4 regions of the Oceanicoccus sp. KOV_DT_Chl genome follow, and region 4 is predicted to be linked to each of the others. Evidence: riboswitches for the same ligand, from Rfam matches in the RefSeq annotation. Region 4 holds a riboswitch; each other region holds the start of a gene.

Region 1 (7,725 bases), 970 kb from region 4:
GATTCCGGTCTCACCAAGCGAGTACTGGAAAGTACTATCAGTGTTCGCGATGCCGAGCTGCAAACGCTGGCGTTTTTACGTCAGCATGTGCCCGCCGGTACCTCGCCCATTTGCGGTAATACCATCGGTCAGGATCGCCGTTTTTTAGTGAAGTACATGCCCGAGTTGGAAGTGTATTTTCATTACCGTAATTTGGATGTCAGTACGATTAAGGAGTTGGTGCGTCGCTGGCGGCCTGATTTATTGGGGGGCTTTAGTAAAAAGGGCGCACATCTGGCGTTGGATGATATTCGCGAGTCGATTGCTGAGTTGCAGTATTATCGTGAGGTGTTTTTGAAGGTTTAGGTTTTGCCGGGCAACCCCCGGCAAACTAAAAAAGCAAAGGCTAAAATCCACCGCTAGTGAGAAGATAATAATCACCCCAACCATGGTCGCCCACCCGATGCTATTCATCATCCTCACAAGCCCATTCCTGGCTATGCTAATTTGGTATCTGCTTTCCAGATTTAAGAAAACCAATAAACAAAAACAGCGCCAGCAATTATTCACTGCGGTAATCACTGATCATTGGCGACAAATACTGATAGACGATTTCCCTCTCTATCAACAACTGCCTGCCGAGCTAAAACAAAAGCTGGAAGGCCATATACAAGTTTTTCTCAGCGAAAAAATTTTTGTCGGTTGTGATGATATGGTCATCACTGATCAGGTTCGGGTGTTGATAGCAGCGCAGGCATGTATATTAATTTTGAATAGACCGACAGATTACTTTCCCGGGTTTGAAACAATTTTGGTATATCCGGAGGTATTTCAATCGCCGGTCACTGAGCGAGAGGGACATGTGGAATCAATTAAAATGTCTTTGCGCTCAGGGGAGTCGTGGCGGCGAGGGCCGATTGTATTGGCCTGGAGCCATGTGCTGAAAGGCGCAAAAAACAGTGCCGATGGTTACAACGTGGTGATGCATGAATTTGCCCACAAGCTGGATGAGCAGGACGCGACTATGGATGGCACGCCGGTGTTAAAGCAGTCAGCACAATACCGTTCATGGGCGCAGGTATTTACGCAGGAGTATACTGCTTTGGGTAAGGATATAATGCGTGGTCATAAACACCTTATTGATGATTATGCTGCGACATCCCCTGCTGAATTTTTTGCAGTGGTGACCGAAACTTTTTTTGAAAAGCCGTTGCGTTTACAAAAAGAGCACCCGGAACTGTATCAGGAACTAAGCGCATTTTATGCAGTGGACCCTTTGCAGTGGGTAAAGAATTAATTGGTAGTGCCTACTTTCTGCCTTGTGTAAGAGCTGATCATTATCAGCCATTTCCAAATAATTAGGAGTAACCATGCCCATCACTGGAGAATGTTTTTGTGGCAGTATTAAATATCAGCTAGAGGGTAGCCTGAAGGATGCGCGATCTTGTCATTGTTCGCGCTGTAGAAAAGCGTTTAGTTCGCAGGCATCATCTTACGCATTGGTCGACGCGGCTGGGTTTTGCTGGTTGCAAGGTGCTGACTTACTCACTAGTTATCAATCCCAGCCTGATTTTGGTTTGCAGTTTTGCAGTCGCTGCGGATCAACACTATGTGGTACCTATAAAGGTGAAGTTCATGGGGTGATGCTGGGGTGTATTGATGGTGACCCTGACATCGACATTGGCTATCACCTGTTTGTAGGTTCTAAAGCCCGTTGGGAAAAATTGCCCACGGGCATTACAGCGTATGAGAATGGATTGCCTTAAGTTTTTGAAACGGTGCCGTTACATACATAACGATAGGTTTTTTTATGCTTGATTTATTGGCTGATTTTGCAGCAGGTGCATTGATGATCAATGCGGTTCCACATCTGGCAGCCGGTATGCGTGGCGAATTATTTCCTTCCCCCTTTGCATCGCCTCCCGGTGTGGGGGATTCCAGCCCCGTGGTGAATGTATGCTGGGGTTGGTGCAATGGGGTTGGGGGCTTGGCTTTATTGGCTTATGCACCGGTGACCATCGGTATCGAATGGTCATTTTTTGCCGCGGCAGCGGGTGCTTTGGTCGGGGTGGTTTGATCGCGTCGCACTTTGAACGGGTGCGTGCTAGCAGAGGTTAATTGTGATTGGGTGGCGTTGGCGTAACTCAATATAGGACATTGTTAGTTGCAATTGCCTGACCAATCCGGAGCCTTAGGGCGAAATTATCCCCTCACTGGCGAGTAATCAAATCAAATTCGGTTTAAACTCTATCTCCCCACTCACTACATGCTTTGAAGACTGTGAATCGACGTGAACAAAGAAGAGCAATCCGGAAAAATTCTGCGATTGCCAAGCAGCAAAAATATTCTGATTTTATAGCGCCCCAATATTGGTCTGTCTGGTTTGGTATGGCGCTAATGTGGCTGGTAACCCGTTTACCCTATGCATTGCAAATGGCTTTAGGCAGCGCTTTGGGTTCCTTGACCTACCGATTAGCAAAATCACGGCGGCATGTCTGTGAAGTGAATATTCGCCTGTGTTTCCCCGAGCTGTCTGCTACCGAACAACAATTGCTGGTGAAGCGAACGTTTAAATCCTATGGGCAGGGGATGTTAGAAACAGCAATGGCCTGGATGCGTCCCAATCAATGGTTTGCCAAGCGAGTCGACTTCAGTGGTTTGGAGCATTTGGCTGCAGCTGCCGAGCGTGGACAAGGCGTATTGTTAGTCGGGGGCATTTTGCCATTCTGGATTTGGCCGGCGCCTTATTAGGTTTAAAAGTGAATTTTGATTTTGTGCATAGACCGCATAACAATATGCTGTTTAATTTATTTATGACCCGCAGTCGTGAAAGTTTTATGGATGATTGTATATCGCATAAAGATGTGCGCAGCATGATGCGCTCCTTAAGAAAAGGGCGGGTGCTGTGGTATGCACCGGATCAGGATTACGGTCCGCAGGATAGTGTGTTTGTGCCCTTTTTTAATATTCCAACGGCGACTATTACCGCGACATCCCGAATTTCGGCGATGGCGAAAGCGGCAGTTATTCCTATTTCATTTGTCCGTGATAGTGGACGTTATAAGGTCACGGTTTATGAGCCGCTGGATATTCCCAGTGGTGATGACGTGCAAGATGCTACACAATTTAATGAATGGGTAGAAAGTATTGCCAAACAGTATCCAGAGCAATACCTGTGGCTACATAAACGTTTTAAAACTCGACCGGAAGGCGAAGCCAAATTGTATTAATTAGCCTCTGCTGCCCTCATTACAATAAAGCAGCAATGGTTGAAATTTAGATGCGCAGGCTTAAAAGAATAATCGCTTTACTCCTACTGGTGATTCTTTTTGTCGCCGGGTTGTATGCCTATTATTTATACGTGCCGGCAGTAACAAAGTCTGGCAACCTAATAATTAATTTCAGGACAGAACTATGAGTGATGTACATCAGTTTGCCCAGTCAGTCATTGAGTGGGGGCGTTGATTTTTTTTCTGATCTTTGTTCTTAGCTTGCTTGCTATTGCTGTTATCTACTTTATTGACGTTACCCAAACCACCCAAACTATCCGTCGAAATTATCCGGTAGTTGGGCGTTTTCGCTATTTCTTTGAGCATATGGGCGAATTTTTTCGCCAGTATTTTTTTGCGATGGATCGCGAAGAGCTGCCTTTTAATCGAGCAGAGCGATCCTGGGTTTATCGTGCGGCAAAGAACGTAGACACCACCATAGCTTTTGGTTCTACTCGCCCCTTGAATCAAAAAGGTGAGGCGATATTTTTGAATAGTCCTTTTCCCGCCTTATCAAAAGATGTGGCCAAGCCGCGTTCTATTACTATTGGTGAAGGCTACTGCGAGCAGCCCTATAGTACGCATTCCATTATTAATGTTTCGGCAATGAGTTTTGGTGCGATATCGCAACCAGCAGTTATAGCCCTATCAAAGGGCGCAAAAGCGGCAGGGATTTGGCTCAATACTGGTGAAGGGGGTTTATCGTCATACCACCTTGAAGGTGGTTGCGATATCGTCTATCAAATTGGCACAGCCAAATACGGGGTGCGCGATGCGGACGGTAATCTCAGTGACGAAAAATTAAAAGCAATAGCCAGTCACGAACAAGTACGTATGTTCGAAATAAAAATGAGCCAGGGGGCGAAGCCGGGCAAAGGCGGTATCTTGCCCGGTGCTAAAGTGACAGAGGAAGTTGCACTTATTCGAGGTATTGCTGTTGGCCATGATTCAATAAGCCCCAATGGCCACGAAGATATTCGTTCCGTTGCCGATCTTTTGGATATGATCGAGAGAGTGCGTAAGGTAACGGGTAAACCGGTAGGTTTCAAAATGGTGGTAGGAGGCATTGAGTTTTTTCAGGATTTGTTTACCGAGATTCATCGTCGCGGTATTGCCAGTGCGCCAGACTTTATAACTTTGGACAGTGCTGATGGTGGCACCGGAGCCGCACCGCAGGCGTTAATGGATTACGTGGGTATGCCATTGAGTGAAAGTTTGCCATTGGTGGTGAATGCATTGCTGAGTTTTGGGTTGCGCGATCGTATTCGCGTTATTGCTGCCGGAAAACTCATTACACCAGGTAAAGTGGCGTTGGCGTTAGCTGTGGGAGCAGATTTTGTAACCACAGCGCGTGGCTTTATGTTTGCGCTAGGCTGTATTCAGGCATTGCAATGCAATAAAAATACTTGTCCTACGGGTATCACCACCCACGATGCTGATTTGCAGCGCGGGTTAGTACCGGCAGATAAAGCATTGCGGGTTGAGCGTTACGCGCAAAAAATTGTTTATGACGTGGGTATGATTGCACATTCCTGCGGGGTATCTGAGCCGAGAAACCTGAAACGTAGCCATGTGCGTATTATCGAATACAGCGGTCACACAATTCCGTTGCTTGACATACATCCAGAGCCAGCGGTGAAAGATGAGTATAATTCTTAGTAAGACCTTCGTTATATTAATAAAGGTGAACAGGATTCATTTGTCGCCGAGTGGATTCATAAATAACCAGAGGCTATAAAATTTATTTAATCTCTGTAGTGTATACGTTAATTAGACAATATTTTTTATTCCTACATATATCCTCTTCTGATCTTTCGCTGGAAATTATGATTTTCAGTTCGAAATTTTTCCCGAATTAAAAATTACATTTGTATGGCACCTGTATTACATATATTTCAGTTCAGTGAAATTACTGTGAAACTTCTTGGATTTAATAACTTGTACACATAATTGTAACTTCCTCAATTTAGTCTCTCCACGTCGCCAAGGATTGGTGTTTGTGCTGCTTGTCCGTGATTCATAAAGGATTCATAAAATCAGCACAAAAAATCAATAAAAGCTTGTTAAAAAATAGGTGCAATTGAGGCTATAGGGACATAGCTTCGGTTCGCTGAGATAGCCAACCCTGTCGCGAGGCAGGTTCGGAAAGCCTAGGGTCTTCATAATAAAAAAGACAGCCGGGTTGCGATAGTAAGGGGCTGGAGAGCTTGTTGTTTAGATATTTTCAAGCCCCACAGTATCCGATTTATGATTTTTATAATCGGTAAATAAATCGAAATTAGGTGTTCCCCCTCGAGAAAGTGGGAGTTACCTGCTGAACTATTAACTAGGACTCTTGGAGAAAAAAATGAAGAAATTATTTGCTTTATCAATGGCTATTGCAGCGGCTAGTAGTGGTGCAAATGCTGCTTTGCAGTTGGGCAGTACTTCTAATAACGAAGCTGGTGAGCTGTTTATCACCATGTGGAACAATGATAATCAAACCTCCTTTGTGCAGGACTTGAACCTGTATGTTTCTGATCTGCTGTACGGCACAGGTGTTATCAGTGATGGACAGACTCTTTCTATTAACCAGACGGCGCTGGATGCGCTAGGAGCTGGTGATATTAAGTGGACAATCAACGGAGCTAACACTGATAAAACAACCAATGAATTTGATCGTGATCTGTTTCCCGCTAATCAGTGGCGTAATAATGCTGGATTATTGTTGACTGCCAACCGGGAAATTACTGCTACAGATGAGGGTCAGATAAATACTAATATTGACAATGCATATCAATCGTTGCAAACCAAACTTAATGCTTCAGATAATTCTATTACTGATGTGTATCAGTTAACAGGTATTGATTTTTTTGGTGAAGCTTCCTGGGGTGAAGGTATGTACGCAATGGCCAACACTTTCAATTTTGACACGGCGGCTGGTGTGAACGATGGCACTATGGATTTTTATGGGCTGCAGTTGTTTGATGATAGGTACGATATGGTTGGTGATGGCACCGGATTTGGTGATGATCTTTGGCATGTTGTCAATTTTGGTTCATGGACTCTGGCTGGTAATGAATTGACCTATAACGCACCTGTAGCGGCCGTTCCTGTTCCTGCTGCGGCTTGGTTGTTCGGTTCTGCGTTATTAGGCCTGGCTGGTATCGGACGCAAGCGCAAAACTCACTCTTAATTTTAATTTCCCGCTTCATTGCTTATCTCACTTTGCTGTGAGCGGGAAAGTTACGCTTAAAAAACACAAGTTCCGTTTTTAAATACATGTTGAGGATAAAGAAATGAAAATTAAATTGTTAACAGCTGCTGTGGCAGCGATTGCAACTAGCCAGGTATTCGCCTTGGCACCTACTGCTTCATATGATCTGGAGGTACGCGTGTCTGGTGCGACTGCGGTTGATAACCAGTTTCAGGCTTATGTAGAAGAGTTGTGTGATCCAGCTACTCTGGATTCATTTTATCAACCATCTGATGTGGCTCGCGGTTTTGGTTGTACCGTACCTGGTGGCAGTGTTGCCGGTATTGCTACTGATCTGGATGTATTGTTCATGAAAAACTCCAGTGGTTCCTCTGCCGGCGTTGCCCCGTTGCCAATAAAACCAGCGTGCCATTTTTAGATCTGTCTACCTGTGTTGTAGGTACAGTTAATGGTGGTACTTACGATTGTACTAATGCCAATGTGAATCTGCAGGCTCAAATTGGTGTTTCCGATGTTGAACCTGAGCTGTTTAAAATTGCGGCTAACGGTTCAAGAAGTTTTGATGGCACGCAATTGACAGTTAATACCGTTAATGCCCAGACCTTTGGTGTAGTGGCATCAATAGGGTTGCGTAACGCTCTGCAGCAAGCTCAGGGACTGACTATTGGCTCTGATGATGTTGCCAATATGCCAACTTTATCTTCAGATATTATTGCTAACTTGTTCGCGGGTAAAATTTCCAGTTGGGACACGCTGGTAGGTAATACGGGTGTGGGAATTGCTACAGCTGCTGGCCAAGGGAATGACGAAGTAAGCGTTTGTTTACGGACCCCTGGTTCAGGTACTCAAGCACAGTTTAACGCTTTCTATATGAAAAATGCTTGTTCCTACCGTGGTGCTGGTAACAAAAACTTTGTAGGTTTCCTCACTGCTGCTGATACTGATGGTATACAAAATGTTTACGACGCACCCTATGATTTGGATGAAATTGCCGATGAAGAGTTGGAGTGTGGCGATGAAGGACAAACTTTAACGGCGGCTGATTTACCTTTCTCTGAAGATGAAAAAGCCTGTTTGGATGATGGTGGCATTGAGCCAGTTGCAGCACCTTGGGTACATTGGGCCAAAGGCTCTTCCGACATGGGTAAGTGTGTAACCGGTCTGGCTTCAAAAGGTTACTGGTCACTCGGTGTGCAGTCGGTAGAAAAAGTAGCTGAAACCAGAACTGACCGTAACCAGTTTAAGTATCTAGCTATTGATGGCGTACTGCCAACATTAGAA
Region 2 (7,725 bases), 1.1 Mb from region 4:
AGTACCTTCGTATACTTCAGCCATGTTGTTTTTGATAAAGTCCCAGGCGCCGCCTTCAATAAAGACTGGGCCGGGTGATACGCAGTTAACACGAATGCCTTGTGGGGCTAATGCTTGACTGAGCTGCTTGCCGTGAACAATAAGGGCGCCTTTAATAGCATTGTAGGGAGCGGGTTGCATGAACGTTTCTACACCTGCAGTACTTGAAATGATGACCACTGAAGCAGCGTCCGATTTCTCTAAAAATGGCATGCACGCTTCTATACCACGGGTAGTGCCTAAAAGGTCAATATCCAGGTTGGCCTGCCAGGCTTCGTCGCCAACGGCACCACCACCAGCACTGACGTTCGGTACAAATATATCGACACCGCCTAATTCAGCAGCAGCACTGGCAATCCAGGCCTGATAGCTAGCCTTATCTGCAACATCAACTACGGCACCGGTTACCTTGACGCCTTTGGCACCAATTTCCTTAATGGCTGCATCGACTTCTGCCTGGTTGCGTGAGCAGATGGCGACATCTACGCCTTCATCGGCTAATAAATTAGCAATGGCGCGGCCAATGCCACGAGTAGAGCCAGTAATGATGGCTTTTTTGCCAGATAGTCCAAGGTCCATAGCGATCTCCTAGTGAGTATTTGAGGCAACCCTGTCGAGCCTGATGGCATGGTTGTGGGCAGCTTGTTTTTTATGGGTGTTTTAGTAAGAAATCAAGGTATCAAACCTCCCTAAAAAAAACAATCAGATTTGACTGTTTATTTTGATTCCGATAGTCTGTTGTGATTATTACCGCTGATTGGCGCCATTAATATGCCTGCTAAACAGGTCATGAAAGTGCTCATTAAATAACAATTATATTTTGGAGTATAAGATGAAGTTATATAGTTCGGTTGGACCTAATCCTCGCGTTGTTCGTATGTTTATGGCGGAGCGAGGGATTGATATTGAAACGGTTGAAGTCGATATCATGGGGGGAGAAAATCTAGGTGATAGCTATAAGCAATTGAACCCGTCGGCACAAACACCCTGTTTGGTTTTGGATGACGGTACTGCGATTTCAGAAATCACCGTTATCTGTCAGTATCTGGATGAAATCTCTGAAGGTGAGTCATTAGTGGGTTCTACCCCTGAAGAGTCTGCTGAAACGAGAATGTGGAACCGGCGTATAGATGTGCGTATTTTAGAACCGATGTCGTTGGCCTTTCGCAGTGCAGAGGCTTTGGCGCTATTTGAAAACCGCTGCCATGTTATTCCTCAGGCCGCAGATGATTTAAAAGCCACCGTGCAAGAAAACTGGCAGTGGTTAGATGGTTTGATGGCAGGTAATAGTTTTATTTGTGGAGAACGTTTTACGTTGGCTGATATTCAGCTATTTATTTTTGCTGACTTCGGCAACTTAATTGGTCAGGGTATCCCGGCCGAGTGTAAAAATTTACTTGCCTGGTTTGAGAGAGTGGCAGGCCGTCCCAGTTTTGCCGCCAGTGTGCACCCGTCTGAAGCTGGCTAATATTATTACGCTAAGTTGAGTTATTGCGATGTCCTTTATTAATTACACCGCTAAGCACAAAGTGTTGGTGATGACTAAAGGGCATCCGTTTAACCGCGAAGATTTTTTCTCTGTCTTTGATCGTTTACCCGATATTGAAGCGACTGCAGTTGAACAGCCTGCTGCGCAAGTATTTTTTAATCCGGAGCAGGCGAAGGCCTATGATGCTTTTGTGCTCTACGACATGCCCGGTATGAACTTTATGGCCGCGGCGAGTGATGGCGTGGCACCGGAATATATTGATCCGCCGGTAGCGTTTCAAGATGATTTTTTACATTTATTGGCGTTGGGGCACGGCTTTGTGTTTCTACACCACAGTATTGCCGCTTGGCCGTCATGGCCAGAGTATGCCGAAATTGTGGGCGGGAAGTTTTTATACAGACCCGACGTTATAGAGGGGCAACCCTATCCTGATGATGGCTATCGTCACGAGGTTGATCATACGGTTACTGTTACGCTTGAGCATCCGGTGACGACAGGGGTGTCGCCACAGTTTTCAATAACGGATGAGTTGTATCTTAATCATGTCTTTCATGATGCGGTTATCCCAATACTGACCAGTGATTATGACTACTGCGAAGATAATTTTTATTCTGCGCAGCAAGCGGTAAAAGGCAATCTTTTTAGCCGCGAAGGATGGCGGCATCAGCCGGGCCATAATCTTATCGGCTGGATAAAGCACTACCGCAATAGCCCGATTGTGTATTTGCAGTGTGGTGATAGCCAGTCTGCTTATGAAAATTTGGATTTTCAGCGCTTGCTGAGTAATGCTATTAAGTGGGTGTCCAGCGATGAAGCAAAACGTTGGGCGCGCTCAAAAAATCATTAACATTGACTATCTTAACCATTAATAAATGAAGGATTAACCCATGAAAGCGGCTGTGTTTAAAGAGGTGGGTAAACCACTCAGTGTCGAATCGGTAGCTGACCCGGCGCCAGCATCCTCCGAATTGGTGATGAAAGTGTCGTACTGCGGGATTTGTGGCACTGATTTACATGCTACTCGCGAAGGTTTAACGACCGCCTGCTGCGGCCAGATTTTAGGTCATGAATACGTTGGTGAAATTGCTGAGGTCGGCAAAGAGGCGGAGGGTGATTGGCGAGTAGGTGATAGAGTCTGCGCCTTGCCTTTTATTGCCTGTGGTAAATGTTTAGCCTGTGCCGGCGGCCAGTTTTTTCAATGCATGAATAAAAAAGTATCCGGCGTTGATGACCAGGGTGGTTTTGCCGAGTACGTGACCACAGGTTGCCGTGAAACTATTTTGCTGCCAGACAGTTTGGATTTAAAAACCGCCGCTTTGGTTGAGCCGCTGGCGGTAAGTTTGCATGCGGTTCGCGTTGCCGATTTAAAAGCAGGTAGTCGTATATTAATAATGGGCGCGGGGCCGATAGGGCTGACGGTGGCGCTGTGGGCTAAATTCTTTGGTGCTCGCGATGTGGTGGTTAGTGAATTGGCAGATTCACGAGCACAGCTAGCTAAAAAAATGGGCGCTAACCATGTGATAAAACCTGATTTAACCGCAGGTGCGGAAGGTTTGTTAACTCAGTTTAGTGATCTCACAGGTGCAGCTCCCGATATTATTTTCGAATGTGTGGGTGCTCCCGGTTTATTGCAGCAATGCATGGAAATGGCACCTTACGGTGGAAAAATTATTCCCGTGGGTGTTTGTGAACAGCCAGACAATATCATGCCCTTTTTCGGTTTGATTAAAGAGCTGAATATTCAATTTGCTATTGCTTATACCAAAGATGATTTTGAAACCTCGATAGCGATGTTAGCGGATAAACGGATTGATATATCGCCGATGATTACTGATGTGATAGGTCTTGATGACTTGCCTGATGCGTTCGAAGCATTAAAAACACCCAGTAATCAGTGCAAGGTGTTAACTAAAATCGGCTAGGGGTAGTGATAGCTCTCTCTTTTTCTTGTCATTCCCGATCAAGTCGATGATAACTTTGGCTTATTTATAGTGTTTCAGATTTATCCTGAGCAATAGCGCGCGAAAGCGGGAAGCGATCCGGCGAGAAAAGCTAGCAAAATAATAAAACCAGGCGTGAAGGAAATATGGCCACACTATTAGCTCATATACAGGTATTTTCAGGCAAGGAAGCCGATTTTGAAAATGTCATGAAAGAAATGTACCGTATTACTCATGCCACTGAGCCCAACTGTTTACGCTATGAATATTGGCGTGGTGAGAAAGAAGGATTTTATTATTGTTTGCTGTCGTATAAAACCAATCAGGATTTTTGGGAGCATCAGGCGAGCGATCATCATGAAGGCTATATGCAGGATTTTGTCGCATGTATTGAAGATTTGAGGCTGGAGTCGCTTGACCCTGTTGCCAATGCTTCGCCACTTATGCCCGCTGCGGAACAAGCTGTATCAGCGAGTGTTTCTGCAGCCGTTAAAAAACAGGCGTTGGCTTTTCCGATTGGGGTTAAGGGTTGGTGGAAAGCTTTTCACTGAGGCAATAGCGTTATTCAATGTGCATAAAAAAACCCGCCGAAGCGGGTTTTTTTATGGGAGTACCGGGAAGCGAAAATTACTTACGCTTACGGCCAATACCCGCCAAACCTACAAGAGCTGAGCCAAACAACCAAGCTGCAGCTGGTACAGGTACTTCTGATGTCTCAAAACTATAAGTCAAAGTGTTACCACCGCCACTGAAACCACCATTAATATCATTGGTGATAGTACCTACAGAGCCATCAAAAGAATAAGTGTAGGTATTAGAGGTTGGAGGAGTGCCAACACCAGGACAAACCGCGGCTTCGAATGATCCGCTACAATTATCAACGGTTGCAGCACCACCAATTTGGCCTGCGCCGTCACCAGTAACAGTGATTGCAGACAGTTCAACAAGAGCATTCAAGCCAGGAGCGATAATGATATCCATGTCGTAGTCTTCAACTGAGAAGCTGAATGAGCCATCGGAATCGTCAAATGTACCAACCAAAGCAGGAGCGGCAGGGTTGAATACGATAGTTGCTTGCGCGTTTGTTGCACCAGAAAGAGTACCAGTTACATTGAATACTGCAGCGTTTGCTTGTGCAGCGGTTACAGCGATTGCAGTTGCTAATAATAGTTTTTTCATTGTTATATCCTCGAGGTTTCTCGAGAAGGGTAACCGGCTGTCTTACTTAGGTACTGATCCCTGTTTTGCAAGCTATCCATTATGCTTGACCACCTAATTCTTAAGACCCTTGGTTTTCCGTCCCTGCCTCACGACAGGTTTGGCGTTTGCCTTCAATTTAGTTTTATTAGTTTGAATAACGTTTCTTCTTATCAGATACGGGTTAGTCCTTTTAATTCCATTTATAGATTGGTTATAGCACCAATCTAAAACCCGATTACTGTCAACTTTCCTCGTATCTTGCTTTGGTTAATACAAGTATGGTGCCAAGTATTAAATAGCTAATAAAAACAGGTGCTTATGTTTTAGTTCGTGAGTAGAGCAGTTTTTGCGGCCCAGATCTCGACTTAATCTGTAAGAAAAACCGTCAAGTATGTTTTTATTGACAAAGAAAACCGGATAGATTGATTTTAATTTTGTTCGAATTTGTGGCTTAACTATTATCTTGAGCCTGTTCGTTCAACGGTGGCTTCGATAGGTCCCATTTTGGCCTGGATCAGACGGTGTTTTTATCAAAAATAAGCATATCAGAGTTTTTTTTATAACTATTAGCTTGGATTAGTGGGTACTTTGAAGCAAAGTTTAAGTGAGTGGCTAAAAGTTGGGCTAATTTAGGGTGGCTGGAAGGTTTTGGTGCTACTTTGACATTTCTAGTGGTGTCAATGTTGCTGTTCTGTAATAAATATCGACACAAATTGATTTTTTATTCCTTTGTTGCCCTGATTTGGGGCTGTATTGGCTGAGAGGTTGTTGGCCTGCCTGAGACAGTGATTATTTTGCTCCTTTCTAGTCCCTAAAGCGGCCCTGGCTGCTATAAATCGATAATCAATTCCCCATTATTTGCGCCATTAAATAGCATATTAAAGCTGCTTTGGAAGTCCTCCAGCCCTTTGGTGCTGGACGAGCTTGCGTTTTCCTTCGTTGGATGGTTTGACAGTGGCTCTGATTTTATTCAGCTGAATATCATCACCGTCAGTAACCGCATGACGAGTAGGTGATTGTTCCAGACAGTAGGGCCCTTTGTGGGTATGAGGGATTAAAGTAAGTGCCATTCTACGAAGAGACTACTTTAACGCTGCACTAGTGGCAGCGTTAAAGAGTAGGTTGATTAGTGCGGACAAGTATTAGTTAAACGAGGGTGCGGTTGATGGTTATTCAACCGCATTGATTGTTTATTCTGCGTTAGGAAAATTCAGTTCGCCGCGATAATAATCAACGCCCACGAGCTTAGCCATTTTTTCATTAAACTCTTCACCCTGTAGGCAGTTAATCTCCATCCATTCATCATTGCTGACTTTGTTTTTGGCAGCGACGGTCTCAACGGCATCAGGCCCTACTGGGTAACGGAAATGGGGCTTGTCCGATTCGATCGCGTGTGCAATCGCGCTGGCAACATCATCCGGCATCGCCGGGCGAGTATGACCAAACATAAAAAACCGCGCTAAACGATCCAGTGTTTTCCGGTAAGGCGTTTCACCTTCAGGTAAGCTACCTTTAGCCCAAATTGGAGTTAACACGACACCGGGTTCGATAATTGATACCTTGACGTTGAACTCCGCCATCTCCATGGCGAGCGCTTCGCTTAAGCCTTCCATTGCCCACTTGGATGCAGAGTAGTGAGCGTGACAGCCCATAACAACCTGGCCTGCCAATGAGCCCACCGTGACGATACGGCCAGAATTTTGTTTGCGCATAATGGGCGTGACTTCGCGCAGCACGCTGACGTTGCCGAAATAATTGGTTTCGAAAATTTCCCGGACTTCTTCCAGTGGTGTTTCTTCAACGGCGCGACCGCCGCCAATCCCTGCGTTATTCACCAGTGCATCAATACGGCCGTGCTTTTCCATGATTTCAGTAACAGCGGTTTTGATAGTGGCGGGATCGACTAAATCCAGTTTAATGATACTAACGGGTAAATTTTCGGCGTCGATCTTTTCTTTTAGTTCGGTTGCCCCGGCAGGATTTCGACAAGCGCCATAGACCGTGTGACCTTTGCGTGCCATATGCAGTGCTGTTTCCTGGCCAATACCAGTGCTGGCGCCAGTGACGAGTATTACAGACATAAAAAACCTCTTTGTTGTTTGAGTCAGTTGTGATTAATTTTTGTCGTGTTGCTGTGCTTTAATTCGATAGTCGCAAGTGACGCAGCGGCGCATGCCTTGTCGCATACTGTCATTTTGCTGTTGTAATTTTTCTAATTCAGCCTGTAGTTTTTTTATTTCCTGTTGCTGGGTAATGATGCGATGCTGATTGGAGAAAAAAGAAAATAGCCCGGCCATTAACTAGCATCCCAACTCATGCGAACGGTGCAGGAGGTTTCGGGTAAATGTGGATCGAATTCCATTTTCAAGCCGCCACCTTCACCATTAAACATAGCTTCAAATGGTCCTTTGCAGATTAAAAGGCAGCCTTCTTGTGGAAGCGCACCAGGGTTGGGCAGACTCTCCGCTTTAGCGCAGGTATGCCAACCGCAGTCAGGAATTTCCATCACGGTCAGGCCGTTGGCGGGGTCAAACTCAGTGATGCTAGCTGGTCCGGTGAGCCAGTGGGCTGGATTAAATGTTTCAAATAAAAAAGTACTCCAGCGGCCCGGTTTGGTTGATCCGTCTTTTGAGCGTTTGGTTTTTTTTCCTTTATTTTTATCTGACATGGATTTCATCATGGCAATGAAATCGGCAGATGTTTCTTTGCCGATATCAACATTGGTACCGATGACGATTTCTTCATATTGTTTTTGACTGTAATACTTACGCAGTTCTAATAAACACCATTCACATTCGCGGACAAAATTGCCGTAACGTTTGCGCCATTTTTCTCTGGGTGAATCAAAAAAGTGAACGGTTTCTCTGCGGGCGCGAATAAGGCCATAGTCGCGATCTATTTGTTCTTTGTCACCAGCGGTTAATCGCAGGATTGGCAGGTAGGTGTGGCTGATGATGTTCATGCCTTTCTTGACCAACATGGAGTTGGACATCCACATATCAATCCAGGCTTGTGGTCCCCAGTTGGCATATAAGCCTGATTTTTTTGGCAGGTTAG
Region 3 (7,725 bases), 330 kb from region 4:
ACCCTGCTTCAGCCGTCAAAATATCGCCGTGTATTTTGCAATTTAAACAAAAACTTTGATAAAAATGTGAATAATTCACACGCCTGATGCCCAGCATATCTAAAATGTTAAAGTTAGCTCTGTACCGACCAAAACTAATAGCTTGCTCAAGTTACATCAACCCCAAGAATTAATGCCGCTTCTTCAAGATCTTTGGCATAAGGCCGCCACTTCCCAACGGAAGAATTATAGATAGGCTGTTTTACCTGGAGGTCACTTGCCGTATTAATAACCTCATTGCTTTCATAAAACTTCAAACAGCCTTGCTCCCATTCTAATCCGATAAAGTCAATAATTCTTTTTGCTTCCGCCTCTTGATCTGAAACCAGAGCTTCATAATTAACCATTAAAATTTGCTTGGGGAATAGTAAACTCCAGTGCTTCATGATTTTATTATTCAACTGGTAATAATGCGCTAAATTCGACAGGTCAAAAGCAAATGCATTGCCTTTATCAAATAGTTGTTGATAGCAAGACAGAACTGTATCCAGAGGGTCTCTTTGCAGCCAGATCACACGAGCTTGAGGGTATATGCTCAAAATCAAACCAATATGAAATGAGTTACTCATTGATTTATCTACAACGCAACCTTTAGCGGACTTAATCAAATAGCTATTAATAAACGCTTCATCAATTTTTTTAAACATCGTTTCAAAAATAGACATCGGCGTCCAGCTATAGACATCCGGATAACGCCCCATAGAGACTGAAACAGCACTTACTGCCCGATCAAATGCATCACTCTCTCCAACTGATTGTAATTGGCTATGCGCGGATAGTATTTGGCCTAATAATGTAGTTCCAGAGCGTGGCATTGATGCGATAAATACGGCTTTATAATCTGAGTGATGCTTAGCATGAAGTTCTTTTAAACGATCGGCACTAAAGAAATTTATTAGTTTTTCCACTCGTGCACTTTCCTGCTCAAAATTCCATGGCCGAATTTTCCCTATCGCTAAATTCCCTTTTTTAAAAAAAGTAAAACTTTTTTTACTATCTCTTTCCTCATAATATTTTGCTAAGGTAAAGTTCAAATAAGCTAATTCTTCATGCCTGCCTTTAAGTTTATTTTCTAATTTTTTTACCGCCAAAATATATTTTTCAGGTGTATCCCCCCCTAAAACACGCACTAATCCCCAATACCCACCGATCCTGTTTGGCCCGCTGTTAATGGCTTTTTTAAAGGATTTTTCTGCCTGAATCTTATCAGACATAGATATATACAAATGGCCTAACTGATTGTACGTCGGACAAAGATCTTTATTAATCTCCAGTGCCTTTTCTAGTAAACCCAGACTATTAGCACTATTGCCCAACAATTGTTGCACACTAGCACTGGCACGCAATACTTTCGGATCTTCTGGATAATCAATCAATAATTTTTTTGCAAAATCACATGCCTTATCAAGCTTTGCAGAAGCCTTGAAGACATCTAATAATAATATACTCGCACTTAGCGGAAGCGGTTTTATAGTGTCAATAAGCTGCTGAAGCACATATTCTGCCATTAAAAACTTCCCTGACTGATAACTATGATTAGCTCTACTTACAATATCTTCAACTGGAAGGCATATAACTGCTTCGTTTGGCTTAAGCTGAATATTATGCTTGGGATTGCTCTTGGCGCTTTTCTTTTTCTTTTTCAAAAGTCTTACCCTTCAGGTATTAGCGGAGTATTTAGCTCTTCCAGAGCCTCTTGAAGATATGGCGCATATTTTTTCCATCTAGCCACAGCCGATTTATAAACGGGTTGTTTTACTTGCATATGACTAGCAGTCCTAATTATTTGCTCGGTACTATGATAATTCAGGCAATTCTCTTCCCATTCAAGCCCACAAAAACCCAATATTCTCTCTGTCATACCACGAGGGTCTTCGACGATAGATTCATAATCAACCAATAAAATATTTTCCGGAAATAAATCTTTCCAGTAAGCCATTACTTCTTCAAATAATTTATAGTATTGAATAAATGACTTTTGACAAAATGTGTACTCATTTCCATTAGGAAAATAAAGTTGATATGCAGACAAACACGCATCCATTGGATCTCGCATTAACTGAATTACTTTAGCATCAGGAAAAACTGCTAAATATATACCCAGGTAATGCATCATATTCATCGACTTATCTACTGGCTTTTTATCCCCCGATTTTTGCACGAACCCATGATTACAATAAGATTTATAGAGTGCAGGAAAGTACTTGTTAAATTCCTGTGGCTGACACCAACCCCAATAATTTTCATTTGCTCTAAATTCAAATGCTGTATCGTTAATTGCCTGGTAAAAAGGCTGTGACTCACCGATGGCATAAGTCGCAGTATGGGCACCCAAAATTTGTTCCAGAAGCGTAGTGCCAGAACGAGGTATTGATGCGATAATTATTGGCGCTTTATCAGAATACCCGGAGCCTTTGCACGCCTCTAACATATCTCTCGTGACAAACTGCCTAACTTTCTCAGACTTTATACGCTCGGCATCAATAGACCAAGGACGCAAAGCACTTATGATCTTATTCGCTTTATGTAATTCATTAAAATGTTGTTCTGGCTCATTGCTATAACCCCAAGCCAGCGCAAAATAAAGTCTAGCCCTGTCTATTTCTGTTAAAGACTTACTTTCCAATAGTTTTTTAATACTATCCAGGTCACGCTGGGGAAAACTGTTCTTTTGAATGTGCGCCCGATGCCAATACGACTGACTAAATGCCGAATCTATTTTGGTAACTTTATTGTAGACTTCTAAAGCGCGCTCTTTTTTCCCCATCAAGTTATAACAGGACCCCAGCGCATCTAACAATCTAACACTATCAGGCCTGCGGACAATACCTTTTTCTAATACATCAATCGCTTTCTCTGGCTGATTGCTGGCCCGATAATACTTGGCAATGACGACAGCGGAGTCAGTATCCAGCCGGGCTAATTTAAGCAAAGGATCTATCAGCTTTTCAGCCTTATCAAACCGAAAACTATTACAATACGCCTCAATTAAAATTAGCTGGATTATATTTTCTTTAGGCAGTTGTTCAGCAAGCTGTAGAGCCTGAAATTCAACAAGATTCCAATCACTGGTTTTTGATGATGTATCAAAAACATACTGTAACGCTTCCGCGTAGATAACCTGTACTGCTTGTTGATTAGGCGCCGGCTTAAATACAACTCGTTTATTCTGTATTTTTTTAATTTTATTTTTTTTAATTTTCATCAACAATAACAACTACACTGAGAGCGACACTACTATGTGACTTATTATATACAAGCTATATAGTAACTATATTCATTTAACTTACGCCACCGCAAATACCTTCCACTTCTGCAATAATTCAACTAATTATCTTTAGCCCAGTTAATATTTAACATGTCAGCTTTAATTATCATTTGCAAAAAAAAACCCTGCTATTTCTAGCAGGGTTTTTTCACAGGTTATGGAAAATAAATCCAGACACCTGTTATTTAGCTAACAAAGCTATTAAGCCTTACGCTTACGACCGATACCAGCCAAGCCTACGATTGCAGAACCAAACAACCAAGCAGCTGCAGGTACTGGCACTTCAGAAACCTGCTCGGCACCAATAGTAAAGGTGTAAGAGTTGTTAGAAGTAATACCTGAACCTTGGTCACCAACAGCTACCAGAGTAAAGATATCGCCAGTACCAGTAGCTGAACCACCGTATACTTCACTAAGGTTACCAATTGGGCCACTAACATTTAGTGGTACATTAGGGCATGTCGGTAAAAGACCACCATTTTCAACACAGTCGGTAGCAGTTGTACTTGAACTCAATCCGATAGTATCAACAGTAGCAACACCGTATACAAAAGCATTTGTCACAGGAGTTGTGGCATTAGAGACGGATGAAAAGCTAATCACGCCAGTGCCGGTATCTAAAGTACCTGAACCAGAGCCAGTAGTTGAACCAGTTGCACCACCAATGGCAGCACCGCTAGTAGTACCAGAAATAGCCACAGATACGTCAAACAAAGCAGCTTGAGATTGAGCAGCTACAAGAGCCAAAGCAGTAGCAGCAAGAACAGTATTTAATTTTTTCATTTTATATTCCTCGAGGTTTCTCGAAGAAGGGTAACAACCCGGCCGTCTTTATGAGTAAATTCCTTGTAGTGTTCAATAGCAGCAGAACACTGTCATCCCTGTTTAACATTACTCGAAAGACCCGTAGGCTTTCCGTCCCCACCTCACGATGGGTTTGGCGCTTGCCTTCCTTATTGTTATTTAAGAAGTTTCAAACGTTTATTAATGATTTAATAATTTTGTTACTCAGCCAATGAATGCAGCTACTGGCATGAGTGTCAAAAAACCGCTACTAAATCATTATTGCCTCGTACACTATCCAATATTGATGCCAACAAACTATTAGACATTAGTAATCAATAACTTAGGCAGCTGTCTCATCTTCAGGTCGCACAAACTACAAGCCATTAGTTGCGTTGTGTAAAATAATCCGTCGCCTTAAACAGGCTAACTGATCCAGCTGGCGGGTACGGGTGATGAATAGCAGTGATTTTCATGATTACACCCTACAGCCGAGGAACAAAATGAGACACTAGACTCACATTGCTGCCCACTATTACCCTCCACAGACACAAACCATCTTCCTAAGCTACAAGACCTCTGTTCAATCGCCCAAGATGTAAATTTTCCCGTCACATTATTTTATTTTGAGACACTTGGCGCCTTTTTATGGTGCACTCATTTTCGACGAGCTTTATATTGTATCGAATTACTAACTAACCACTATATATTGTGGGCCCCGGGCTGCACTGTGAGCAATCAATTTTAAAGCTTGGCTTTTATCTAACGGCGACTTAAGCCGATGAGAACGCCTGAAATGATGAACTATTACAATTCGATCACTGGCTGTCCGGCCACCACGCTCTGATTACGCCCCTGCTCCTTGGCCTGATATAACGCCTTATCACAGCGCGCGAAGACCGCCTCGCCATTATCTTCACCACTAAAGGTTGAAACGCCAAAAGACATGGTAATGGTCACTGGTTTTTCTTTGAAATGAAAAGGGCAACTGGCAATAGCCTCCCTGACGCCCTCGACCACCTTGAGCGCAGACGCTTGCTCGGTTTCTGGCATCAGTACGACAAACTCCTCACCACCAAAACGGGCGATAAAATCTGTTTTACGTAAGCGCTTACGTAAAGTTTTAGCAATAATGCGTAACACCTTATCACCTGCCAAATGACCGTAGGTATCATTGACTCGTTTAAAATGATCTACATCGCAAACTGCCATGGTTAAGGGTCGATCATAACGCTGCCAACGCTCGCACTCCTGCTCCAAACGTTGGTTATACGCTTCCCGATTGGGCAGTTGGGTCAACACATCCCGCAGTGCTTTTTGACGCTGCTCTTCTATTCGCTCCTCAGCCTGGGCAGAATCAGCTTCCATATTTTTGACTCGGGCAACCAAGGCATCCAATTGTTCAGAAAGACTCTGTTCGCGCAACACCTCGCCGGATTGGTGTTTATCCATCAACGCGACGACTTGTTCTAAACGCGTACTCACTGCCGATTTCAGTTGATCAAGTTCGGTGGCGGCTTCTACACTCTGCTGAATAGCGCTAAATTGCTCGCGCATAGATTCATTTAGCTCGCGGCCGGCATTAAATCCCTCCCCCTGTAATTGCCCGAGGCACTAATAAATTCAAATGCTTGCGACAAGCGATCATTTAACTGGTTTAAGAATGTTTCAAAATCTTTTTGATTATTATGAAAGGCCGATACAACAACGATACTAATGTCTTCTAAAGTAGGAACCAATTCATACCAATTTAAACCTTTCTCAATTTGTCTTTTGGCGGCTTGATAATTCTCCTTGGCCATTGGCGGCGCTTCTATTTGCTGGAGAAGTTCATCCAATACTTCGCATATTGCTTGATTTAATCGGGAAAACGCAGGCTCTTCACCCATTGCGTCGGCATTAATTTCAGCGCGAGGTGCTACCACCTGATCAGCAAGGTCTAATCCATCATTAATTTTTTCTGCTGAGGTTTCTTTTGACGATTTTTTTTCTACTACCTGAATAGCTTTATTATTTTCATCTTTGTCACTTATTTTTTTTCCGTTCTTCACCACCGGTTCTTTTTCATCAGCAAGGTTTTTTTCTGCTGACCACTGATGCCAAAAGGGTTTGCTTACCCGCTTAATATTTCGCTCGTTCAATACTTCTTGTTGCACACTGACATAATCATTTATCAGCGCTGAATATTCCTGAATTTTCCCGCTGCGTATTTTGATCACTTTACCAAGTTGATTTAATTGTTGCGCCGCTTCTTTTTCAGGCTTCAAACTTTGTAATTGCGACACCAGGGATTGAAAAGCCGACGCTATGACTTTGGCACGCTCAGTTTTAACCGTATCAATCCGTTTAACCTGGCCCTCCAAAGCATCAATGACGGTATTTAAATCTCGCCGCGACGGACTGCCATCACGAAACATTTGGCGCATCCCCGCCAATTGCTTATCTAGCTGTCCATCTATCCCTTCAGCCACCATGCTGATTCGAATAATGCCTTTGGTCAGTAGCGTCATCATTTGTTTGAATTGACGATCCCGCTTCTCCTGTTCGTCAAGCGCGTCCAGATACTTATCCTTCCAATCACTGGTATTACGATTCATAGCCGTACCCGAATTAATTATGCTGAGAATTAGTATAGACCGGTTATCCTAATCAGTAACAACTGCCCTGAAACAAAAAAGGCCGCTATATCAATAGCGGCCTTTAGACTTCCAAGCTAGCTTGTTACTTCGCGGCAAGTCCCGCTCGCTCCTTGTTAACCAGAAAATCTACTACCTTGAGCATTTCAGCCTGACCACCTGCCAAACTTGCCGAGACTCGATATTTACCATTAACCACCACTTCTGGCGTGCCACTGATTTTATAACTGCGGGCACGGGCGTCCGCCTGCTTAACCTGGCTATTTACGCTGAAAGAATTAAACGTCTTGGTGAACTGCTGCGGATCGACATCGTAGTCGGCAAGGAAATCAGCAATTTCTGCAACATTGGCAAAACGCTTACGCTCAACATTCATGGCGGTAAAAATTGCATCATGTACCTTGTCCCGAACACCCATGGTTTCGGTAGCAAAGAACATCTGGGCATGGGTTTTCATCGCCCCATTCCACATTGCAGGTGACTGCCAAAAATCGACGTCAGCAGGCTGTTGTTTTTTCCATTGTTTAATTAACGGTTCAAAGGCATAGCAATGACTACAGCCGTACCAAAATAACTCGACTACCTCTACTTTACTGCTATCGCGTGTACGTACAGGCTGATCCAGCACGATATAATTTTTTCCAGCGACGTACTGTTCTTGTGCCACTGCCATTACCGGCGTTAATAGCACTAACAGCGCGACAACTATAAGACTACGAAAGTTGATACGACGATTCATATTGACTCCATTTTTCTGCTAGAAGTGCATAGTAACAACTACAGCACCCAATTGATTATACTAAGAACCAGTATCGCGCTCCCGGTTCCCTAATCTATTATTGTTTATCGAGTTTGATTAACACTAACTAAAAAAAAAAGGCGGCTAATGCCACCTTTTTTCATTATTCGAGCTAGTGCAAACCAGTAATATAGCTAGCTACAGCCGTGATTTCACTATCACTCATCATGGCCGCTACATCGCGCATGATTTTTGTATCA
Region 4 (7,725 bases):
GGGAGTATGATCTACAGTTCTCCGTAAAACCTGTGCCCTAGGGCCATATTCTTCATCACTGTATTCAACGCGCGTATAGGAAGAAAGTATATCGTTAGGCTCAAACAATAATGCAAAAGCTGCACCCAGAGTATCTTCAGTACCCAGATCGCCACCCGTATTAGGGTTGTCGTAAGCGCCGTTTCCTTCAGAGCGTGCCAGATTAATACGATAGCCCAGCTCATCATTAATGGGGCCACTTAAACTCAATTTTAATTCATTCGCGTTCCATTCACTTAAATCATCTTCAACACTGCTGACATCAAAATCTACTGCGCCTTCAAATTCTAGCGATGGTCGTTTGGTAATATAATTGATTGCGCCACTAAATGCCGAACGGCCATAAAGAACGGACTGAGGACCTTTTACCACCTCTACGCGCTCAAGATCAGTGAGCCGCATATTTCCGGTCATGCCACCACCAGCCGTTGATAACGCCTCGCTAGAAACATCTACAAAATCTATTAGTGTAGCCACATTGGCTCGACCGCGGGTTGTCGATAAGCCACGAATAGTAGGACGGGTATCATTAGGTAATAAACCGGAATCAAATACTAAACCTGAGACCATTTGGCTGATATCCTCAACCCCGGAAATGCCTTTCTCCTGAATCATCTGCGCGGACAGCGCATTAATGGCTAAAGGCACTGACTGCATATCTTCAGCAGCGCCCTTGCGCGCGGTTACCACAACCTCTTCAATTGCATAATTTGATTGGGCGCAAACCCCACTGGCAACTAACACAGAACTCAGGGTTAATAATCCACCCATTAAATTCTTTTGATAAACATCTTTCATTCTTTACACCTGAAGACAAAATGACAAAACAAATAAATTACACTGACAGCGTATTTAATTGAGAACAACGGTATGTAATAACCACCACGAGGAAAAAATTACGCAGGAGCTGTACCGCTTAAATTTCTTTTATAGCGCATCAAGGATGAGCCTCTTAATGCTAACTTGCTGGCGATATTTTTTATTTCGCTGCCCTGCGACGCCCCATACCAACCAGACCCAATAAAGCAGAAGCAAACAACCACGCGGCTGCTGGAATCGGCACTGCTACTGCCACTATTTCAATATTCATACGATAATGGTAAGTTGAGTCCTGCATAGCAGTTGCATTAGTAAAAGCAACGCCAAAATCAGCAAGCTCCTGCGCACGGACCGCTAACTGATCATCAAGATCATTCCAATCCGATGTGTCAGAAAATTTATAAATTGCACCAACTCCTGAGCCGACGACGGTCAGGTCATTCCAACTCCAGGAAGACGCACTCCAACCGCTTGGCCCACATGCACCATAGCTGGAATTATCAATACAGACTGCACTACCTGAAGTAATGCTATTAGTACCAATTGAGCTATCACCACTATTGTCCTGGCCAACTATAGTATTGGTATCAATGGTGCCATCAGACAACACCACATCATGCTCAGCGGCCCCACCCAACATAATAAGATCGTTAGACCAGGTAAAAACCCCTGTCACATCGTTGTAAAATAGATTGCCTGGGGCATACGCGGTAACACCGGGAATCGGAGGAAGAGGAGTTTTAAATTGTGCACCCGCTAAACCGCCATCAGGATCACCGCCGCCGCCAGGCGCAGTAGAATATTCGTAGACGGCATCCATACCAAAATTACCTGCACTATAAATATCTACATTGATAATCTTGGCATAGTAAAGCGTGGCATTAACCACAGGCGCGACAGCAAACAACATTACTGCCACAAGAAATTGATTTTTCATGATTTAACCCTAGACATATAAAAAGTGGCCACTAGTAACAGTGACCACTTCCCTTGATCCACACCTAAAGTGTGTTAACTGAAAACACCATCAATTAAGCAGCTTTACGCTTACGACCAATACCAGCAAGACCTAATAGCGCTGAACCAAACAACCAGGCTGCTGCAGGTACAGGCACAGCAGAGATAGCCGCTTCAGGAGGAGCAATAGCCATAAGCTGAATATTCATGCGGTAGTGATAACCTGAATCCTGCAATACAGAAACAGGGCTGAACGCAACACCGTATGCATCTAACTCAGCTGCACGAGTAGCTAAGTCTGCATCCAGCGTATTCCAATCGGCGCTATCACCAAGAGAAAAAATAGAACCAACACCCGCTCCAGTCACAGTAAGGTCAGCCCAGTTCCAGGAACCAGAGTTCCAGCCATAGGGACCACATGCGCCGTAAGTTGATAGGTCAATACATGTAGCAGATCCGGTAGTGATACCATTTGGCTGACCTAGAATATTAGCAGTATCGATAGTACCGTCAGACAAAACCACTTCATGAGCTGCTGCGCCGCCATCCAAGTGGATGTCGCCAGTCCAGGCAAAAACACCTGTATCACTGTCATATACCATGTTGCCTGGAGCAAACGCTGAAAAACCAGGAATCGGCGGTGGAGTCACGAACTGATTGCTTGCCAAGCCGCCATCACCATCGATTTTGCTGTATTCATACATGGTATCAACACCAAATTGGCCAGAGCTGTAAATGTCTACATTTTGTACCTGTGCGTAATAAAGTGTTGCGTTTGCACTAGACGCTGCAACGGCGATAATTGCCGCCGAAAGTAATTGTTTTTTCATTGTTATATCCTCGAGGTTATTAACTCAAAGGGTGACCCGGCCATCTTTTCCGCTTTCCAATATCACATCGCTCCCTTGATGCTCTTTTTAGAAAAGAACTACTAGCTTGAAGATCCGTTGGCTTTCCGTCCCAGCCTCACAACTGGTTTGGCTTTTTCCGTATCGATTAAAATTATTGTTAAACGAAATATTTCCGATGAATCTAAATGCATCGGTGAAAAGGACATATCAAACAACGTGCCAGAATAAAAAAAACCTTTAGTAACAAAGAGCTAGGAAAAAGATATAGCTCTATAGCATTAACGAGCACACCGAAAATATTTTCTCTGTAAAAGTTGCCGTCGAATTGGCCAAGCCGAAGATTATTGCGTCAATTTATTGTTGTCACGATGACAAACACCCATCAAATTACTACCCATTCAATATTAATAATTATTTATTTACTACCCATATGAGCAGTGCGTTAATTATTTTTTCACCATATGGTCATATATAAAAAAATGACCCAAACGTCGCGAGTGTAAAGTTTTTCGGCAAAGATATGATTAAATGAAGAGCACATAGGATGACAAGTTTTCTGCGTCTTTTCTTAAAGCTTTACACAAAAAAATATTACTAATAACCACTACCCAAATGGGTATTACTGATTTCGGATTTTTGTGATTATATATACGCTGTCTTTTTAGTTAAAAGGCAACAGAATTTGAAAACGGTTAATTTTTGTTTTCATAATTCTATCCCACGCTTTACGCGCCCTATGGGCGCGTTTTTTATGGGCGATATAATATCAAAAAGATATCAATTTATACGAGGGAGATTGCCTAAAGTACGGAGGATCAAGCCAACTAGTTCGGCTTGATTATTAACATACGTTTTTGAAAAACAATTTTTTAAATGATAACGAACAGAATTTGAATTTATTGATAGTGCAGTTGCTATATCTTCAGTAGAACTACCATTCACCAACATCCCCACAACTTTTGCTTCAGATTCTGTTAAGCCATACAGGGACTTTAACTTATCCCAAGGCAAATCTATAGATGTAGATTCATCAGTAATAAAAACAAGGTTTTGAGCGCCATCACTCAGGCGCCATTCCCTGGAAACATCGCCGCTTTTATTCATATGAGGCAAGCAGGAAATAAAAAACTTTTTACCGCTATTATTAACATACTTAATATATTCACCTTCGGGCGATTCTGCTTCGACCATTGATCTCAGAGCACTATTAAGCACTTCAGTTATACCATCAGCATTAACAAGTAATTTGTTTCCCTGCACAAAAAATTCTCCATTCGCAATATAGCGCCCGGCCACGTCATTCATCGCCACCACGCCACCACGGTGGGAAATAATAAAAACTGCTGCAGCTATATGATTTAAAGAACGGACTACAAATCCATTTAACTCTTCGGTGTAACTGACATCAACCGACAGCCTATAAGCTCTTCTGATATGGGGTAGCAATCCGGCTAAGAACTCATATTCTTCTCGAGAATAACTTTCTTTACCTTCACGTCGACCATAAACATTAACTACTGAATATGCTGGGTCCTGCCGAGTCCTGATAAAGGAAACCATGAAATTGGTGTTTTTATTACCATCGATAAATACATCTCGGCCTAAGCCTCCATACTTTTCCGCTTGAGATAAAAAATCATTACCCTTAAAGCATTCAATCTCTGATTGGTTTTGTAGAATTTTTTCTACCAAGCCTTCATCAAATATAGTTTTCTGATAAGATTTTACGCTTCCGGTTTCTTGCACAATATGAATCCCGTAATTATGCGACGGGTCTTCAAAATCTGTAATTAAAGTATGGCAAAAATCAGCATCCAATACATCCATCATTCGACGTGAGAATGTCTCCCAACCACGCGGATCAGCCACAGAGTCATATATCAACTCCATAAACTCTGGAACATATTGTTGCATACTACTGTTAGCCTTTATCTTTCTAACATTAAGCGCATATAAAAACCTATACCAAAACTAGATTATAAAGATCGCTGTGTCTTTTCATTGATTGGCGTTAACCACAATAATCTTAAAATGGCTATAAACAGGAATAACACTATAGTCATAGCTACCGGATGCTTATTGGCATACAAGTAAAACTCATAGAACTCACCATAGAATTGCGCGCACTCGGGTATAAACCAGGCTACCCCGGTAGCGCCTATACCATAACGAATGGATAAGCCGACTTCGCGCTGTTGGGTTTGTTTATACATTAAATACAAACCCCAAATCACTACCAAGGCACACAAGGTGTAGGTCACGGGATGATGCAAACCAAAGGTTCTGGGATCAACGATGACTAGCATTAATACATACATAAACCAGGTTACGAAAAAATATTCAAAAGCCGCTACGCGAGCCACATTGGGACGATACCCTTGGGTAGGCTTACCTAATACACTGGCATCCATTCTCAACGCGCGGCGAATCCATAACAACATCCGGCAGCGCACATCTTTGTTAAACATTATGAATATCAATGTCATGATACAAAACACACCCGATGCTTGCATAAACACATGCTCGCCAAGAAAGCCGCCTTGTGTACCACCATCAGCAGCCGGCACCATCGGAATATTCGCACCATGACCAATAATCGGCATGGCGGATTCCATCCAGGACACCCAAATCAAAAAACCACCGGTATAGCCTAAAAGCGAGCCTTTTACCTCATCACGGCCCATGCCACGAACCACCAACCACATACCTATCGCTCCGGTAATAGCAGGGATAATCCACTTCCAGGGTTCCGGCAAAACATATAAAGTGATTACTGTAAAACTATGCATCAACATTTTTTCGCAAAACATCAGCACAATAATTAATAAACCCAACACGGGGGGCTTGCGAAAGATACTGATTAGATTATTGCTTGAATTATTGATAATACTCAACGATGGATTCACTTCAGACGACATAAAAACCTCAAACACACTTAATTTTTTATTTACAGCTAATCGAAAAACACTACCTAAGAATATTTTTTGATTAGATGAAATGAGTTAAAAACCCCCACCACTATCGTTAAATAGCGGTGGGGTAAAGATCCATGTGAGGATAGTTGACATCACATGGCGTGGGACTGGTTTAGAACAGATAGGAGAATCTAACTCCAGTAGTTCTTGGCTGTGGTAACACCAAGCTCAACGCTTTTGGTAATTCCTGGAAGCCAACAAAATTACCGTAATCAGTATTATTTAAACCACTGCGAATAGTGTCATCATCTAATACGTTATCGACATACAGTATTGCTTTCCAGTTATCTCCATTGACACCTAGCTGAACATTCCATAACTGATGGGAGGGCAGGTAAGCGTTGTTACCGTCATCCACAAAACGCTTGGACTGATAAGAACCGTTCACTTCTGCGATGGCCCAAAGATTGTCCAATACTGGCTGCTCATAACGAATAACGACTGTTGCCGCATGTTTGGCAGACAGCGCCATCTGCTTACCTGAGAAATCACCTTCCGAGTTACCCGCTAAAGCCAGGTTGGCATCAGACAGCACCGCAGTACCCGCCAAGCCGCCTGATGCAGCGATTTCAGTAAGGTTGTAGTTGTCATACTCAGAGTCAGCGTATACATAGCCCATGCTCATCGACAACGCTTCAGTAGCCTGCCAAGCCAGATCAAATTCATAACCGAAGATGGTGCTTTCACCAGCATTAACAACTTGCGATTGCGCCGGCTCACCAGGTTCTTGCGAAGTGATACTGACTTGCTGATCGGTGTAATCGTAATTAAAAATAGCGCCATTAAAGGTCAAGCTATTGGCCATCCAAGCGGTTTTGAAACCCAGCTCTAAAGACTCAACCGATTCTGGTTTAAATTCACCTTGAGACACTTCACCATTTGCATCAGTCGTCACGACACCACCTGGTTTAAAGCCTTCGGCATAAGTCAGGTAAACCATCGCATCCCGATTGATTTGATAATTCACAGAGGCACGTGGCACAAATTCGTTGGCACTCACCGAATTTTCTGAAGTGCCGCAACCATTTTCCAAAGTCGCATCGGGGTTAGTTGGGAAGCCGAACACGGTATCAAATAATCCACCCACTACTGCAAAGTCCGTGGGTGATGGTGCAAATAAACCAAAGCCACAAGCCTCTCCACCCGTTGATGTATAAGCACCTAGATCATAGTTATTGCCCTTGTAGTCAATATCTTCTTCCAAGTAGCGCCCTTCAACAGTGAAGCTCCAATCTTCCAGGTTGTAAGTCAAAGACCCGGCAATCGATTTGTGTTCAGTTTCACGATCCAAGTTGATGGTATCGATAGTAAAGTCAGGGCCGCGTACGAAAAAGTCTTGCGAAGGATCTACTACCGAGCCCTGTCTCGCCCAAAACTTACTGCCCTCATCGGTTTTCATTTTTTCGTCCCAGTAAAGAGCACTTAAGAAATAATCGAAATCTCCCGCAGTACCCAAGAAACGAAATTCCTGACTGATTTGCTCGACGTCATGCTCGATATTACCCATGGCCGAAAATCCAAAAGCGCCCTGGCCAAACCAGTCGGTTTGATCATAGTTATTTTGATCAAAATCATTTTCAGTTTTGCTCGTGTTTTCGGTATAGCCAGTAATAGAACGAAATTCATAATCTTCAAATTCCCAACGTAAATCTAACGCCAAACGTGTGGATTCAACATCCGTTCCTTTGAAATCTTTACCGGTGCGAGTATCTGGACTCAAATCCAACTGACTCTCGCTGGCATCCACTTTCCCTACTGCCTGAGGAATACATGCGGGCGTGTTACCTGATGGATCGAACAAATGAGCATAAGGTGCAGAAGCGGCAAAATCGGAAGCACAGTACGCAGCGATGCCGGCATCAGCAGTAGCATTACCCGTCAATACGGGTAGCGACTCATTGCCGGGATTAACCACACCGGTACCAAACATCCCTGACTGGGTTATATCAATAGCTGGTAAATTCACTATGGGCCGCAACCCGTAATGCTCATCACTGTATGTACCTGATACCAATGCGGTGAACTCATCGGTAGGCGCCCACTGCACAGACAAGCTAATACCGGTGCTATCGCCATCACCCAAA

What was found. A riboswitch is a leader RNA that binds a small molecule or an ion and turns the genes downstream of it on or off. The one in region 4 is predicted to bind cyclic di-GMP.
Region 1: another riboswitch for cyclic di-GMP. It lies ahead of UNITIG_RS23535 (VPLPA-CTERM sorting domain-containing protein); the one in region 4 lies ahead of UNITIG_RS22870 (VPLPA-CTERM sorting domain-containing protein).
Region 2: another riboswitch for cyclic di-GMP. It lies ahead of UNITIG_RS23510 (VPLPA-CTERM sorting domain-containing protein); the one in region 4 lies ahead of UNITIG_RS22870 (VPLPA-CTERM sorting domain-containing protein).
Region 3: another riboswitch for cyclic di-GMP. It lies ahead of UNITIG_RS12690 (VPLPA-CTERM sorting domain-containing protein); the one in region 4 lies ahead of UNITIG_RS22870 (VPLPA-CTERM sorting domain-containing protein).

The regions. Positions count from the first base shown of each region.
Region 1 covers NZ_FQLF01000002.1:1,242,250-1,249,974, reverse strand. The annotation lists gene orn (oligoribonuclease) at 1-345, shown strand, start outside; gene UNITIG_RS09595 (zinc-dependent peptidase) at 479-1,276, shown strand; gene UNITIG_RS09590 (GFA family protein) at 1,350-1,745, shown strand; gene UNITIG_RS09585 (hypothetical protein) at 1,790-2,056, shown strand; partial or broken gene lpxL (LpxL/LpxP family Kdo(2)-lipid IV(A) lauroyl/palmitoleoyl acyltransferase) at 2,368-3,209, shown strand; gene UNITIG_RS09575 (FMN-binding glutamate synthase family protein) at 3,432-4,907, shown strand; gene UNITIG_RS25545 (hypothetical protein) at 5,103-5,198, shown strand; cyclic di-GMP riboswitch class I at 5,357-5,438, shown strand; gene UNITIG_RS23535 (VPLPA-CTERM sorting domain-containing protein) at 5,596-6,423, shown strand; gene UNITIG_RS09565 (hypothetical protein) at 6,527-6,862, shown strand; gene UNITIG_RS09560 (hypothetical protein) at 6,850-7,725, shown strand, end outside.
Region 2 covers NZ_FQLF01000002.1:1,071,132-1,078,856, reverse strand. The annotation lists gene UNITIG_RS08765 (SDR family NAD(P)-dependent oxidoreductase) at 1-618, opposite strand, end outside; gene UNITIG_RS08760 (glutathione S-transferase family protein) at 872-1,507, shown strand; gene UNITIG_RS08755 (ThuA domain-containing protein) at 1,536-2,375, shown strand; gene UNITIG_RS08750 (alcohol dehydrogenase catalytic domain-containing protein) at 2,416-3,450, shown strand; gene UNITIG_RS08745 (putative quinol monooxygenase) at 3,615-4,019, shown strand; gene UNITIG_RS23510 (VPLPA-CTERM sorting domain-containing protein) at 4,096-4,647, opposite strand; cyclic di-GMP riboswitch class I at 4,673-4,801, opposite strand; gene UNITIG_RS08735 (SDR family oxidoreductase) at 5,859-6,749, opposite strand; gene UNITIG_RS08730 (hypothetical protein) at 6,783-6,965, opposite strand; gene UNITIG_RS08725 (hypothetical protein) at 6,965-7,725, opposite strand, start outside.
Region 3 covers NZ_FQLF01000002.1:1,875,921-1,883,645, reverse strand. The annotation lists gene UNITIG_RS12700 (sulfotransferase) at 147-1,685, opposite strand; gene UNITIG_RS12695 (sulfotransferase) at 1,691-3,244, opposite strand; gene UNITIG_RS12690 (VPLPA-CTERM sorting domain-containing protein) at 3,509-4,090, opposite strand; cyclic di-GMP riboswitch class I at 4,120-4,259, opposite strand; gene UNITIG_RS12685 (GGDEF domain-containing protein) at 4,898-5,647, opposite strand; gene UNITIG_RS12680 (hypothetical protein) at 5,656-6,687, opposite strand; gene UNITIG_RS12675 (thiol:disulfide interchange protein DsbA/DsbL) at 6,812-7,465, opposite strand; gene UNITIG_RS12670 (cytochrome c) at 7,638-7,725, opposite strand, start outside.
Region 4 covers NZ_FQLF01000002.1:2,209,434-2,217,158, reverse strand. The annotation lists gene UNITIG_RS14195 (TonB-dependent receptor) at 1-837, opposite strand, end outside; gene UNITIG_RS23610 (hypothetical protein) at 1,019-1,795, opposite strand; gene UNITIG_RS22870 (VPLPA-CTERM sorting domain-containing protein) at 1,890-2,645, opposite strand; cyclic di-GMP riboswitch class I at 2,673-2,807, opposite strand; gene UNITIG_RS14180 (helix-turn-helix domain-containing protein) at 3,444-4,580, opposite strand; gene UNITIG_RS14175 (hypothetical protein) at 4,643-5,584, opposite strand; gene UNITIG_RS14170 (TonB-dependent receptor) at 5,754-7,725, opposite strand, start outside.